Linked DNA regions of Rhodopseudomonas palustris. The protein of the gene in region 1 interacts with the protein of each later gene in a pairwise test. Links are inferred from orthologs where the notes say so. Each region holds a gene or a part of one and is shown on either strand. Other genes may lie near its edges. The genes, in order: uvrA and uvrB.

Region 1 (7,035 bases):
AGCGCTCGGCGCCGCTCTGATCGGTCCATTTGCGTGTCTGCAGTTGGCCTTCGAGGTAAATCTTCGAGCCCTTCTTGAGGTACTGTTCGGCGATCTTGCACAGCCCCTCGCTGAAGATCACCACGCGGTGCCATTCGGTCTTTTCCTTGCGCTCGCCGGTGGCGCGGTCGCGCCAGCTTTCCGACGTCGCGATCCGCAGATTGGCGATCGGCCGCCCGTCCTGCGTCCGCTTGATCTCCGGATCAGCGCCGAGATTCCCGACCAGGATCACCTTGTTCACGCTTCCCGCCATCGCCGTCTCCTTCGAATCGAAACCAAACACCGCGCAAGGCCCGGCCCTACGCCACGCGCCCGACGCCCCGCTGTCGCCCTAGCGCTTACGCTGTCCGCCGCGCGCCGCCCATCCTCTGGCGGCAGTAAACACCGCGCTCGCCCCCGTTATCCACCGGGAACGCGCGATTATGTTCTATTTTTGTTCGCCGAAAAAGCAATTTCAGCACGTGAGTCAGCGGGATTTTGCGTCGGCCGCTCTGGCCCCGCCGTGGCCCAGCGGCGAACACTGGTAGTTAGGTGCGGGCCAAAGCCGAATTGTTCGTGAAGATTCATGACGTTCCGGATCCTCTTCGTCGGCGAGTGTTGCTTTTCGGAGACTGCTTTTTCCGAAGAGCGGCGTATAGTTCCTGAAGTGAACATTAGGCGCTCGCGCCGTCGGCCTCTGCGGTGGGGACAACGCAGAAGCAGCCCAAAGACGGATCAACTGGGGACATTGCGATGAAAAAGTTTTTGCTGGGAAGCGTGGCTCTGATTGCGTTGGGTGCGGCGCCGGCGATGGCTGCCGATCTGGCCGCCCGTCCTTACACCAAGGCTCCGCCGATGATCGTCGCCATGTACGACTGGTCCGGCTTCTACATCGGCGCCAACGGCGGCTGGGGCACCAGCCGCAAGTGCTGGGACTTCGCGGGCACCACTGCGACGCCGCTTGCGACGAATGTCGGCGAAGGCTGCCACGATGCGTCGGGCGCCACCGCCGGCGGTCAGATCGGCTACAACTGGCAGATGGGCACCTGGGTGTTCGGCCTCGAAGCGCAGGGCAACTGGGCCGATTTCAAGGGCTCGAACGTCACGGTTCTCGGCGGCCTGTTCGACAACCAGAGCAAGGTCGAGGCCTTCGGCCTGTTCACCGGCCGGATCGGCTACGCCTGGAACAACGCCCTGCTCTACGCCAAGGGCGGCGCGGCGGTCGTCAACGACAAGTACGAGTTCATCCGGCGGGCCGACGGTCTCGTGACCGGGACGGCTTCGGAAACCCGCTGGGGCGCGGCGGTCGGCGCCGGTCTGGAATACGGCTTCACCCCGAACTGGTCGTTCGCGGTCGAATACAACCATCTGTTCCTCGACAAGAAGGACGTCACCTTCACCAACACCGCTGTCGAGCGCGTCAAGCAGGACGCCGACATCGTCACCGCCCGCATCAACTATCGCTGGGGCGGCCCGGTCGTCGCGAAGTACTGAGCTTCACGCTCTCCCACGGGAGACGAAATCCGAGATACGAAAGGCCGGCCTCGCGCCGGCCTTTCTGCTTTTTGGCCCCGGTGGCCGTGCAGAGCGTGCCGGATAAGCCGGCCGCCATGCGGCGCGCGCGATGGTCGATCGCCGGAACGGCGACACCCGGACGGCGTTGAAGCCGCGCCGCAACAATCGGTTGATGACCGCGCCGCGGCTCTGGAAATCGTTTCCCGTTCTTCCTATGTTCCAGGCTCCACCCAACTGGCGCCCGCCCGGACGATCGCGGCTGTGCGCCCCAACCTGCGCGACGTCGCGTCTGGACCCCTGCATGGACGAAGTGATCAAGGCGAAGCGCCAGCCGCCCCAACAGCAGTCCGCGGCCTCGAGCCGGACCGCCATCACCATTCGCGGCGCCCGCGAGCACAATCTCAAAAACGTCGACGTCGTGATCCCGCGCGACAAGCTGGCGGTGTTCACCGGCCTGTCCGGCTCCGGCAAATCCTCGCTGGCGTTCGACACCATCTATGCCGAGGGCCAGCGCCGCTACGTCGAATCGCTGTCGGCCTATGCCCGGCAGTTCCTGGAGATGATGCAGAAGCCGGACGTCGACCAGATCGACGGGTTGTCGCCGGCGATCTCGATCGAGCAGAAGACCACCTCGAAGAACCCGCGCTCCACGGTCGGCACCGTCACCGAGATCTACGACTACATGCGCCTGCTGTGGGCGCGCGTCGGCGTGCCGTATTCGCCCGCTACAGGTCTCCCGATCGAGAGCCAGACGGTGTCGCAGATGGTCGACCGGGTGCTGGCGCTGCCCGAGGGCACGCGGCTGTATCTGCTGGCGCCTGTGGTGCGCGGCCGCAAGGGCGAGTACCGCAAGGAGCTCGCCGAATGGCTCAAGAAGGGTTTTCAGCGCGTCAAGATCGACGGCGCGTTCCACGAGCTGGCCGAGGCGCCGACGCTCGACAAGAAATTCCCGCACGACATCGACGTCGTGGTCGACCGCATCGTGGTGCGCCCCGACATCGGCCAGCGCCTCGCCGAGAGTTTTGAAACCGCGCTGAAGCTCGCCGAAGGGCTGGCGGTGATCGAGTTCGCGGATGCGCCGCCGCCGTCGCCATCCTTCGAGACGCGCCCTGCGGGCGCTCCTCAGGATGAGGACGAACCCAAGCGCGGCAAGGCAAAGAAGGGAGCCCCTCACCCTGAGGAGGCGCAAAGCGCCGTCTCGAAGGGTGAGGCTGCGGGCAAGAAAGTCGCGAAGATCCACGACAAATCTGGTCCAGAGCGCATCCTGTTCTCGGAAAAATTCGCCTGCCCGGTGTCCGGCTTCACCATTCCGGAGATCGAGCCGCGCCTGTTCTCGTTCAACAACCCGTACGGCGCCTGCCCGGAATGCGGCGGGCTCGGCATCGAGCAGCATATCGACGCCGACCTCGTCGTGCCCGACAAGGAGCTGACGCTGCGCAAGGGCGCGATCGCGCCGTGGGCGAAGTCGTCGTCGCCCTACTATCTACAGACGCTGACGGCGCTCGCGAAGTTCTACAAATTCACGCTCGATACCAAATGGAAGGACCTCACCAAAAAGGTCCAGAACGCCCTGCTCCACGGCTCCGGCGACGACGAGATCAAGTTCTCCTACGAGGACGGGGTGCGCTCCTACGACACCAAGAAACCGTTCGAGGGCGTCGTCACCAATATCGAGCGCCGCTTCCGCGAGACCGAGAGCGAATGGGCGCGCGAAGAGCTCGGCAAGTATTTTTCCGACGTGCCCTGCGAGGCCTGCCACGGCCATCGGCTGAAGCCCGAGGCGCTGTGCGTCAAGATCGGCGGCAAGCACATCGGCGACATCTCCGAGCTCTCCGTGAAAGCCGCCGGCGAATGGTTCGAGGCGGTGCCGGCCGCGCTCAACACCCAGCAGAACGAGATCGCCGTCCGCATCCTCAAGGAGATCCGCGACCGGCTGAGTTTCCTGCTCGACGTCGGCCTGAACTATCTGACGCTGGCGCGCGCCGCCGGCACGCTGTCGGGCGGCGAAAGCCAGCGCATCCGGCTGGCCTCGCAGATCGGCTCGGGCCTCACCGGCGTGCTCTATGTGCTCGACGAGCCGTCGATCGGCCTGCACCAGCGCGACAACGCCCGCCTGCTCGACACCCTCAAACGACTCCGCGATCTCGGCAACACCGTGATCGTGGTCGAACACGACGAGGACGCCATTCGGCTGGCCGATTTCGTGCTCGATATCGGCCCCGGCGCCGGCGTCCATGGCGGCCACATCGTGGCGCAGGGCACGCCCGACGAGGTGATGGCCAATCCGAAATCGCTGACCGGCAAATATCTCACCGGCGAATTGTCGGTGCCGATTCCGGAGCGCCGGCCGCCCAACCATCGCCGCACGCTCAAGCTCGTCAACGCCCGCGGCAACAATCTCAAGAACGTCACCGCCGAGATTCCGCTCGGCCTGTTCACCTGCGTCACCGGCGTCTCAGGCGGCGGCAAGTCGACGCTGTTGATCGACACCTTCTACAAGGCGATCGCCCGCAAGCTGAACAACGCCAGCGAGCCGCCGGCGCCGCACGACCGCATCGAAGGCCTCGAGCACATCGACAAGATCATCGACATCGACCAGTCGCCGATCGGCCGCACCCCGCGCAGCAATCCCGCGACCTACACCGGCGCGTTCACGCCGATCCGCGAATGGTTCGCCGGCCTGCCCGAGTCCAAGGCGCGCGGCTACGAGCCGGGCCGGTTCAGCTTCAACGTCAAGGGTGGCCGCTGCGAGGCCTGCCAGGGCGACGGCGTCATCAAGATCGAGATGCACTTCCTGCCCGACGTCTATGTCACCTGCGATGTCTGCAAGGGCAAGCGCTACAACCGCGAAACGCTCGAAGTGCTGTTCAAGGGCAAGTCGATCGCCGACGTGCTCGACATGACGGTCGAGGAAGCCGCCGACTTCTTCAAGGCGGTGCCGCGCGTCCGCGAGACCTTCAAGACGCTGCACCGCGTCGGCCTCGACTACATCCATGTCGGCCAGCAGGCGACGACGCTCTCCGGCGGCGAAGCCCAGCGCGTCAAGCTCGCCAAGGAACTGAGCAAGCGCGCCACCGGCCGCACGCTCTACATTCTGGACGAGCCGACCACCGGACTCCATTTTCACGACGTCGCCAAGCTGCTCGAAGTGCTGCACGAGCTGGTGGCGCAGGGCAATACGGTGGTGGTGATCGAGCACAATCTCGAAGTCATCAAGACCGCCGACTGGGTGATCGATTTAGGCCCCGAAGGCGGCGACGGCGGCGGCGAAATCGTCGCCTGGGGCCCGCCGGAAGATATCGTCAAAGCGCCGCGCAGCTACACGGGGAAGTTTCTCAAGCCGGTGCTGGAGAAGAAGGGGCTGACGGCGATGAAGAAGAGGAAGGCGGACGAGGCGGCGGAGTAAGGGCCGCACCAATGTTGTTCAAGCGAAGGCCATTTGATGCGTTCGTTCCATGCGGGCGACGTCAGCGACGTTTCGATGGCGGCGTTGAAAACGAAAAGCTGCGCTGCTGTCGAAGCCGCAATGTGTCGGTAGGACGAATGGTGTGCGGCGCCCCCCGATCGCCGCCGCGTGCCGTGACCACTTGCAGGTCCGGATTTTCGATCATCACGCCATGAATATCCTGCGTGTGCGCCGGCGTAGCCGTATAGATGCTGGCGTAAAAGTCAGCAACAGATACAGCGTCGCCGAACTCGGATACAAGGCGGGGAATGTCACCGTGCAATTGCGATTTGGCGCTGTCGCGGCCTTTCATGTCGAATAGGTACAGGCCGCCTTCGTGTTGCGGATCGTAAGCCAACATATGTAGGCCAGACCGCCCGTAGTGCGCTAACGTGCTGGCGTTGTCGTGCAGTACGTCGTTGTACTCCTGTCGCGCGCGATGCGACTTTGCAAAGTGCAACATCCAGTAGTTCCATCCGTTCGGATTGTGAATAGAAAACGGGCTAACATAGCTGGCGCATCGCTCGAACGCTTCAAACACAAGCCGCTCAGTAGCGCCAAGCCACGCTTGATTGTTCATCATTAGCCCGAGATTTGACACGCTGTCCGCGTCAACTCCAATCGGATTTAGGCGTGCGTTCAACGCATTTGGATCAGTCTTTTTCAAGAACGAAATCAAGGCCTCAATGGCGAAAGTGTAGAAAATCTCAGGTGACGAAAACGAGGCGATTATGTCGGTAAGCGTTTCGTGCGCTACGCGACTGTTGCCGCACTGATCCAGATTAAACAGAACGCTTTGCACTCGATTGTATTGCAGAAACTCACGTATCTCGGCGCAGACGCTTTCGAATTCCTGCTGCCGGTAGTGAACTTCAAGATGAAGACGTGGCTCACTTTCCTTAATCCCGGCGAGCAGAGGCGCGACGTGCTGCTTTAGGATTTCAATAGCGCCGGGATCGAAATCGTTGAAGATTAGTACACATTCTATATCTAATGGCGACATGCCTTCATTAGCGCGTCTCAGGTTCAGTTCGATTGAAGCGGCACGCAATTCCTCAATGAAGATCAACGGCGATCCCGATGCGCCACAATTGTAGACGCCGCCGCCAGCGAATCCATCAACTATTGCAAATCGGAACTTTGATTGCTGCGGAAGCTGGCAACGGACCCTAATGTAACGGGCAAAGTACTGTCGGATGATTTGGTGCTTGCGGCGCGAATGTTCTTCTAACGTCGCGCCATCTTTCCACGTGTAAGGCTTTGCAACCATAAATACCCCCGGCGACCGGGTCTAGGCTCCGATCGTTCGATCTAATGCTGGCATCCCATCCCAGTGTTGACCGCGATACTCGCGGCCGTTCGCCTTCTTGGATCGCCGCTTGTTATCTTTACCCCAAGTGCCCCACTGCTTAAAAAAGAAGGTGGTGTTGAAACGCTCACACTGTTCGTAAATTTCGTCGATCCATTCTTCGCGGATCGGTCTTGCGGAACGACCGCTTTCGCCACCCACAATCGCCCAATCAATTCCGCATAAATCAACCGCGCCGACCGATCCTATCAAGGGTTCGAACGACAAGAAACGGATTGCTGCTGGCACTGTGCGTAAGTGATCGATGCGATCTACAACAGCGCCATTTTCAACACTCGTCCCCAGCCATACGTTCGGGAGAACGGTAGCAAGGTGGGATCGCACGAAGGTGCTCATCCGCGCCGGGCGTTTTGTTAAGATCTGATAGTGATGACGCGGCGTGTCCCGCATCACATCCCATACCTTATTTATGAAGGCGTCGCTCACCCGTTCGTGGAATAGATCGCTCATCGAGTTGACGAAGATCTTCTTTGGCTTCCGCCACCGGTACGGGATTGCAAGCGCGTCGGCATCTTCGCGCACGACGCCATTCCAGATAACTCGTTTTGAACTTCTCCGCGTTAAGCCAGCGTATTTCGCAACCTGCATGGCTTGCAGGCGGCGAGCCATTTCCATCGCGTAACAGTTGGTGCAGCCCGCGCTTACGATCGTGCAGCCGACCACGGGGTTCCACGTGGCATCGGTCCAT
Region 2 (6,995 bases), 1.8 Mb from region 1 along the record:
ACCACGGCTTCGCGGTCGACAAGACGACGCTGCCGGCCAACGTCCAGCAGACGCATGTGTCGCTGTTCGACGATTCGAACTGCGGCATCGCGCTGGCCGACCGGCCGGTGTTCTCGGTGCAGTACCACCCCGAAGCCTCACCCGGCCCGCGCGACTCGCACTATCTGTTCCGCCGGTTCTCGGACCTGATGCGGGCGAAGAAGAGCGCGGCGTAGGGCGGGAACTCGCCGCCGTCTCTGACGACGACGGCGGCGCTCACACCGGATAGCCGCCCGAGTTTCGCGCCAGGCCGCCGAACGCGTCGAGCAATCTGTCGCGCCAGGCGTGGACCGGGTCGTCGGGCTTCAGCAGCGCGAAATCGCTGACGGCGCGGGCCCACTGGAAGCCACCGAACACGATGTAATCCGCGTAGTTGGGCGCAGCGCCGCCGATGAAGGGCTGCGTCTTCAGCGTCAGCCGCAGCGGGTCGAGCGACTTGCGGAAGCCTTCGACCGCGCTGTCGCGCGTGCTCGCGATCTCCTCCAGCGTCTTGCCGAAGCGCGCCTCGCGGCTCTTGCGGAAATACGCGGCGTCGTCCGGACCGAGCCGCTGGACGATGTCGGCGATGATCAGCGGAAAGATGCCGCCGACGATCGCCGGATCGCCCCAGGCGTTCAGCATCCGCGCCATCGCGCGGCCGCCGTCGCCACCGAACAGCGATGGCCGGTCGGGGTAGGTATCTTCGAGATAATTCGCGATCGCCCAGGAGTCGCAGACGGATTTGTCGCCGTCGAGCAGCACCGGCACCTTCTCGGAACTGTACGGCGCGATCGCCGATGTCTCGGTGAAGCGCCACGGGATGGTCTCGGCGGCGAGCCCCTTGTGCGCCAGCGCCATCCGGATCCGCCAGCAATACGGCGAGAACGGCCGCGTCGCATCGGCGCCGACCAGTTCGAAGAGTTTGAGGGTCATGATGCGTGTCCTCGGGTCTCGCTGATGGTCGTGGGCGCTCGCCCCACTTCGCGTCGTCATCGCCGGACCTGATCCGGCGATCCATCTCTTCAAGAGGATGGATGCGCGGGTCAAGCCCGCGCATGACGGGATTGGTGATACGACGGCCGTCATTCCGGGGCGCCGCGCAGCGGCGAACCCGGAATCTCGCGGTGATCTGAACTTCGGGATTCCGGGTTCGCGCTGCGCGCGCCCCGGAATGACGACACCAATTACTTCACCACCGCCGCGGTCTGGCCGAACAGCAGCTTCTTTTCTTCCTCGGTGCGGATCGTCGGCTGGCCGAAATCGGGGTTGACCTCCTTGGCCTTGGCGTAGGCACGCACGGTCGCCGGGCGCGCGGCGATCGCCTCGAGCCAGCGTTTCAGATGCGGGAAATCGTCGATGTTCTGGCTCTGGTTCTTGTACGGCACGATCCACGGATAGCTCGCCATATCGGCGATCGAATACTCCCCGGCGAGAAAGTCGCGGTCGGCGAGGCGCTTGTTGAGCACACCGTAGAGCCGGTTGGTCTCGTTGACGTAGCGATTGATGGCGTAGGGGATTTTCTCGGGCGCGTAGACGTTGAAATGATGGTTCTGCCCGGCCATCGGGCCGAGCCCGCCCATCTGCCAGAACAGCCATTGCAGCGCGTCGTTGCGCGCGTACAGGTCCTTCGGCAGGAAGCGCCCGGTCTTGTCGGCGAGATACAGCAGGATCGCGCCGGATTCGAACACCGACAGCGGCTTGCCGCCGCCGGCAGGCGCATGATCGACGATCGCCGGCATCCGGTTGTTCGGCGCGATCGCCAGGAAGTCCGGCTGGAACTGATCGCCCTTGCCGATGTTCACCGGCACGATCTTGTAATCGAGCCCCGCCTCCTCCAGGAACATCGTGATCTTGTGGCCGTTCGGCGTGGTCCAGTAGTACAGGTCGATCATCGGGCGTTTCCTGTGGCTGACGCTGGCAAAGTTGATGCGGTTGCATGGACTTTGACGGAACGCCGCGTGATGTCAATGGGCGGGAACCATCGGCGCCGCATGAGAGGCTGCAGCCTTGCATTGCGTCCCGCGAATACACGGCTGCGCGTCACCTCCCGCCCTTTTCACCCGCCGCCGTCGGTCCCATATTCGGCCCATGGCCAAATCCCCCGATTCCCCGAACAAGCCTGGCGCGGCGAAAGCCAGATCGTCGTCCAAAGCCCCGAAATCCAAGGCGCATCGCCCCGACGTCAAGCCGATCGGGCCGGCGTTGGCGGAGCTGCTCAACCCGGCGATCAATCGCGGCGACGCCGGGATGGGCTCGGGCACCGGGCTGCAGCAGCCGCCGGACAATTCACGCGACCGCCGCACCGGCGGCGAAGCCGCGGTGCATCGCGGCCGGGCGTCGACGGCGAAGGGGAGCGCATCGCAGATCAACAGCGCCGCACCCGCGGCTTCCCCCCCACCCCGCCCCTCCCCCGCAAGGGGGGAGGGAGAAGAGAGCACGGCCTCGCCGCAATCCTCCCCTCCCCCTCGCGAGGAGGGGTCAGGAGTGGGGGGCAACGGGCAAGGGTTTGGTCAAGGCTTCGCTGAAGCCCCGCAAGCGACCTACGGCACCGCCGCCACCATCCCGACGCTGGATCCGGAACTGGCGCGGCAGCTCGGGCTGCCGACCGAGGAGGACGACGCGGCCGCGATGGCGCGGCCGCCGCGCAACAAGATGGAGGCGCTCGGGGTGCAGGCCACCGCCGAGGCGCTGGAGGCGCTGATCCGCGAGGGGCGTCCGGAATTCAAGGGCGACGACGGCAACGTCAAGCTGTGGGTGCCGCACCGGCCGCCGCGGCCGGAGAAATCCGAAGGCGGCGTGCGCTTCGTCATCAAGTCGGACTACGAGCCGAAGGGCGACCAGCCGACCGCCATCAAGGAACTGGTCGAAGGCATCGCCCGCAACGATCGCACCCAGGTGCTGCTCGGCGTCACCGGCTCGGGCAAGACCTACACCATGGCCAAGGTGATCGAGGCGACGCAGCGCCCCGCGATCATCCTGGCGCCGAACAAGACGCTGGCGGCGCAGCTCTACGGCGAGTTCAAGAGCTTCTTCCCCGACAACGCCGTCGAGTATTTCGTCTCGTATTACGACTACTACCAGCCGGAAGCCTACGTCCCGCGCACCGACACCTATATCGAGAAGGACTCCTCGATCAACGAGCAGATCGACCGGATGCGGCATTCGGCGACGCGCGCGCTGCTGGAGCGCGACGACGTCATCATCGTCGCCTCGGTGTCGTGCATCTACGGTATCGGCTCGGTCGAGACCTACACGGCGATGACCTTCGCGCTGAAGAAGGGCGAGCGGATCGACCAGCGCGCGCTGATCGCCGATCTGGTGGCGCTGCAATACAAGCGCACGCAAGCCGACTTCACCCGCGGCACGTTTCGCGTGCGCGGCGACGTCATCGACATCTTCCCGGCGCACTACGAGGATCGCGCCTGGCGGGTGAAGATGTTCGGCGACGAGGTCGAAGCTATCGAGGAATTCGACCCGCTCACCGGCCACAAGCAGGACGAGCTGGAATTCGTCAAGATCTACGCCAATTCGCACTATGTGACGCCGCGGCCGACGCTGATCCAGGCGATCAAGTCGATCAAGAGCGAGTTGAAATGGCGGCTCGACCAGTTGCACGCGCAGGGCCGCCTCTTGGAAGCGCAGCGGCTGGAGCAGCGCACCTCGTTCGACATCGAGATGATGGAAGCGACCGGAAGCTGCGCCGGCATCGAGAACTACTCGCGCTATCTCACCGGCCGCCGCCCCGGCGAGCCGCCGCCGACGCTGTTCGAATACGTGCCCGACAACGCGCTGGTGTTCGCCGACGAGAGCCACGTCACCGTGCCGCAGATCGGCGGCATGTTCAAAGGCGACTTCCGGCGCAAGGCGACGCTGGCCGAATACGGCTTCCGCTTGCCGTCCTGCATGGACAACCGGCCGCTGCGGTTCGAGGAATGGGACATGATGCGGCCGCAGAGCGTGGCCGTGTCGGCGACGCCGGCGGCGTGGGAGCTGAACGAATCGGGCGGCGTGTTCGTCGAACAAGTCATCCGCCCGACCGGGCTGATCGATCCGCCGGTGGACATCCGCCCGGCGCGCACCCAGGTCGACGACCTCGTCGGCGAAGTCCGCGCCACCGCCAATGCCGGCTATCGCAGCCTGATCACCGTGCTGACCAAGCGGATGGCCGAAGACCTCACCGAGTTCCTGCACGAGCAGGGAATCCGCGTGCGCTACATGCATTCGGACATCGACACCATCGAGCGGATCGAGATCATCCGCGACCTGCGGCTCGGCGCGTTCGACGCGCTGGTCGGCATCAATCTGCTGCGCGAAGGCCTCGACATTCCGGAATGCGCGCTGGTGGCGATCCTCGACGCCGACAAGGAGGGCTTCCTGCGCAGCGAGACCTCGCTGATCCAGACCATCGGCCGCGCCGCGCGCAACGTCGACGGCAAGGTGATCCTCTATGCCGACCACGTCACCGGCTCGATGCAGCGCGCGATGGACGAGACCGGTCGCCGCCGCGAGAAGCAGATCGAATACAACACCGCGCACGGCATCACCCCGGAGAGCATCAAGAAGTCGATCGGAGATATTCTCGGCTCGGTGTACGAGCGCGACCACGTGCTGGTCGAGATCGGCGACGGCAAGGGCTCGGGCTTCACCGACGACGCCGCGGTGATCGGGCACAATTTCGGGGCGGTGCTGGCCGACCTCGAAACCAGGATGCGCGAGGCCGCCGCCGACCTCAACTTCGAGGAAGCCGCGCGACTGCGCGACGAAGTCAAACGCCTGCGCGCGACCGAACTGGCGGTGAGCGACGACCCGACGGTGAAGCAGCGCGGCGTCGCCGCCAAGGCGGGGAGCTACAAGGGCGACAAACAGTTCGGCGCCTCCGCCAACCTGCCGAAACTCTCGACCGAACGCGGCGGCAACAACACCCCGCGCAGCAAGGTGCACAAACCCGACCTCGACGAAATGGGCATCGCCGGCTGGCACGAAGTCAAGAAAGTGCAGCGGAGCAAGCCGCGCAAACCGACGCTCGACGAGATGGGCCCGGGCACCGAGAGCAGGATCTTCCAGCCGACCAACAGCCGCGAGTCGGGGCCGGAATTCGGCCCCGCCCCGCGCTCGAGCGGCGGGGCGCCGGGGCATCGGGGCGGGTGGAAGAAGAGGTAGCTTGTCAAGCGAGGACTATGCACCCGTCTGACTCTATGCTTCACTAATTGTATTTTAACAATCAATTAGTGGGGCATAGATGAGTATCAACTTGAAATCATTTGCCTTTACGGCTGTTTTTTCGGGCGCTTGCGCTGGCTGTGTCGGCGGTCAAGTCGTTGAGGGATCGAACTCCGCGCCGCTGGATGAGGCGTTCGACGGCGCCTACATGGCCTATTTCCTGCCTAGGGGCGAGTTGACGGCAACGGCCAGCTACGATCCTCAGTCGGAAACGATAACCCTATCCTCGACCCCTAAAATCCTTCCTGACCTTAAACATCGGGAAAGCGTGCTGTACCGGCACAGCGATATGTCCAACGACGAAGTCACAATCGAAATCGATCCGAACGGACTACTCAAATCGGTATCCACTACGACGACCGACCAAACAAAAGAGATCGTCAAGGCTGTGGCTGAAGTCGCACAACAGTTCAGCACTTTGCAAAGAGAAGTTCAGAAGGGCCAGTTCAGTACGTTCCTCGAGGCCCCCCTTGGGTCGAAGGAGACTCCGCCGCTTCCACCACCACCGAACTGCCCCAAAGCTGCCGTTCAGGCAACGTTCGATCTGACGTATGGGAGCGCCGGGGACCATCACAAACCCACTAAACCACTCACACTGAAGGCGACCCCGGCAGTGGGCGACAGCAGACCGGAAAAGGAAAAGTCGAGCGAAACTTGCGAACTGAGCATCTCGATCACCGATGTGAATATCGGCAAGAAGGGTGCCATCCCGACCCAAGTGTCCCTGCCGGCGGCAGCTTACCCCGCGACAGCCCTCTATTACCAAGATCAACCGCGCATTTGTCCGACCAACGCGGTGTGCTTCCGGACAGCGACAGGCCGTGAACTGAAGATCTCCGCGAGCCTCACGCGTCCACGCGCAAAGACCCTGCCGGCTGAGACTGTGGAGACTGTCGTGGCTCCAGGGCCGCATCAAGGGGTGCTTTACTTCAACAGGCGAGCGTTCGTCAGCAATTCGACGACGGCAAGTTTCACCAACGGCATGCTCACGAAGTTGGTCGCCAAGGACCCGAGCGCAGCGCTCGGAGCGCTCCAGCTTTCGACTGAGGTACTGAAATCGTTCACCGTGTTGGTGAAGTTGTAGATCGAATAGAGGGCTGGATGTCCGTCCAAGCGGAGGCAGACAGGATCAATCGGCGGTGAGCAATATGGGTACGGACCGGATAGATTCCTGACAGTTCAGACCGGGGTGATTGTCGACAGTTCACACTGCATCGGAGGGAGGACCGCCGATGCCTTTTGTGGAGACCTGTCGGATGGAACAGCGGGTGCGGATGCTGTCGGAGCATGCGAGCGGCCATTGGAGCGTGTCGGATCTGTGCCGGCGCTACGGGGTCAGTCGAGACACGTTCTACGAGTGGCGGCGGCGTCGGGACAGCGGGGCCGAGGACTGGTTCGTGGACCGCTCGCATGCTCCGCATCATTGCCCGCAGCGGACCGATGCCGCACTGGTTGCGACGATCGTCGATCTGCGGCGCCGGTTTCCGCACATGGGTCCGCGCAAGCTTCTGGCGATCCTGCGGCGCAAGCATCCGGAGAACGCGTGGCCTTCGGCCTCGACGATCGGCGGATTGTTGAAGCAGGCCGGGCTGATCGCGCCGGTCAGGCGGCGGCGGCCGGCGCTGGCTCAGCAACGACCGTTTGCAGCGGTGAGCGCGCCGAACGACGAATGGGCGGCCGACTTCAAGGGCTGGTTTCGGACCCGCGACGGCACCCGGATCGATCCCTTGACGCTGACCGACGGTTTCAGCCGCTAT

The links.
Region 2: the proteins of uvrA (region 1) and uvrB interact in binary tests that used the Escherichia coli proteins (3 or more experiments, as listed by UniProt). The link is inferred for Rhodopseudomonas palustris from one-to-one orthologs.

The regions. Positions count from the first base shown.
Region 1 is NZ_CP140155.1:1,378,435-1,385,469, reverse strand. Bases 1,449-5,139 are described here. They hold uvrA (excinuclease ABC subunit UvrA), read left to right. Parts: upstream 1,449-1,834; coding sequence 1,835-4,939; downstream 4,940-5,139. Other genes in these bases: SR870_RS06115 (three-Cys-motif partner protein TcmP), read right to left, coding at 5,001-5,139; SR870_RS06125 (outer membrane protein), read left to right, coding at 1,449-1,512. In the rest of the region: SR870_RS06130 (single-stranded DNA-binding protein), read right to left, coding at 1-292; more of SR870_RS06125, read left to right, coding at 772-1,448; more of SR870_RS06115, read right to left, coding at 5,140-6,248; SR870_RS06110 (DUF5131 family protein), read right to left, coding at 6,270-7,035. UniProt on the Escherichia coli protein: The UvrABC repair system catalyzes the recognition and processing of DNA lesions. UvrA is an ATPase and a DNA-binding protein. A damage recognition complex composed of 2 UvrA and 2 UvrB subunits scans DNA for abnormalities.
Region 2 is NZ_CP140155.1:3,157,763-3,164,757, forward strand. The notes cover bases 1,728-5,378. They hold uvrB (excinuclease ABC subunit UvrB), read left to right. Parts: upstream 1,728-2,106; coding sequence 2,107-5,178; downstream 5,179-5,378. Other genes in these bases: SR870_RS14325 (glutathione binding-like protein), read right to left, coding at 1,728-1,910; SR870_RS14335 (hypothetical protein), read left to right, coding at 5,258-5,378. In the rest of the region: carA (glutamine-hydrolyzing carbamoyl-phosphate synthase small subunit), read left to right, coding at 1-215; SR870_RS14320 (glutathione S-transferase family protein), read right to left, coding at 256-951; more of SR870_RS14325, read right to left, coding at 1,203-1,727; more of SR870_RS14335, read left to right, coding at 5,379-6,322; SR870_RS14340 (IS481 family transposase), read left to right, coding at 6,495-6,995. UniProt on the Escherichia coli protein: The UvrABC repair system catalyzes the recognition and processing of DNA lesions. A damage recognition complex composed of 2 UvrA and 2 UvrB subunits scans DNA for abnormalities.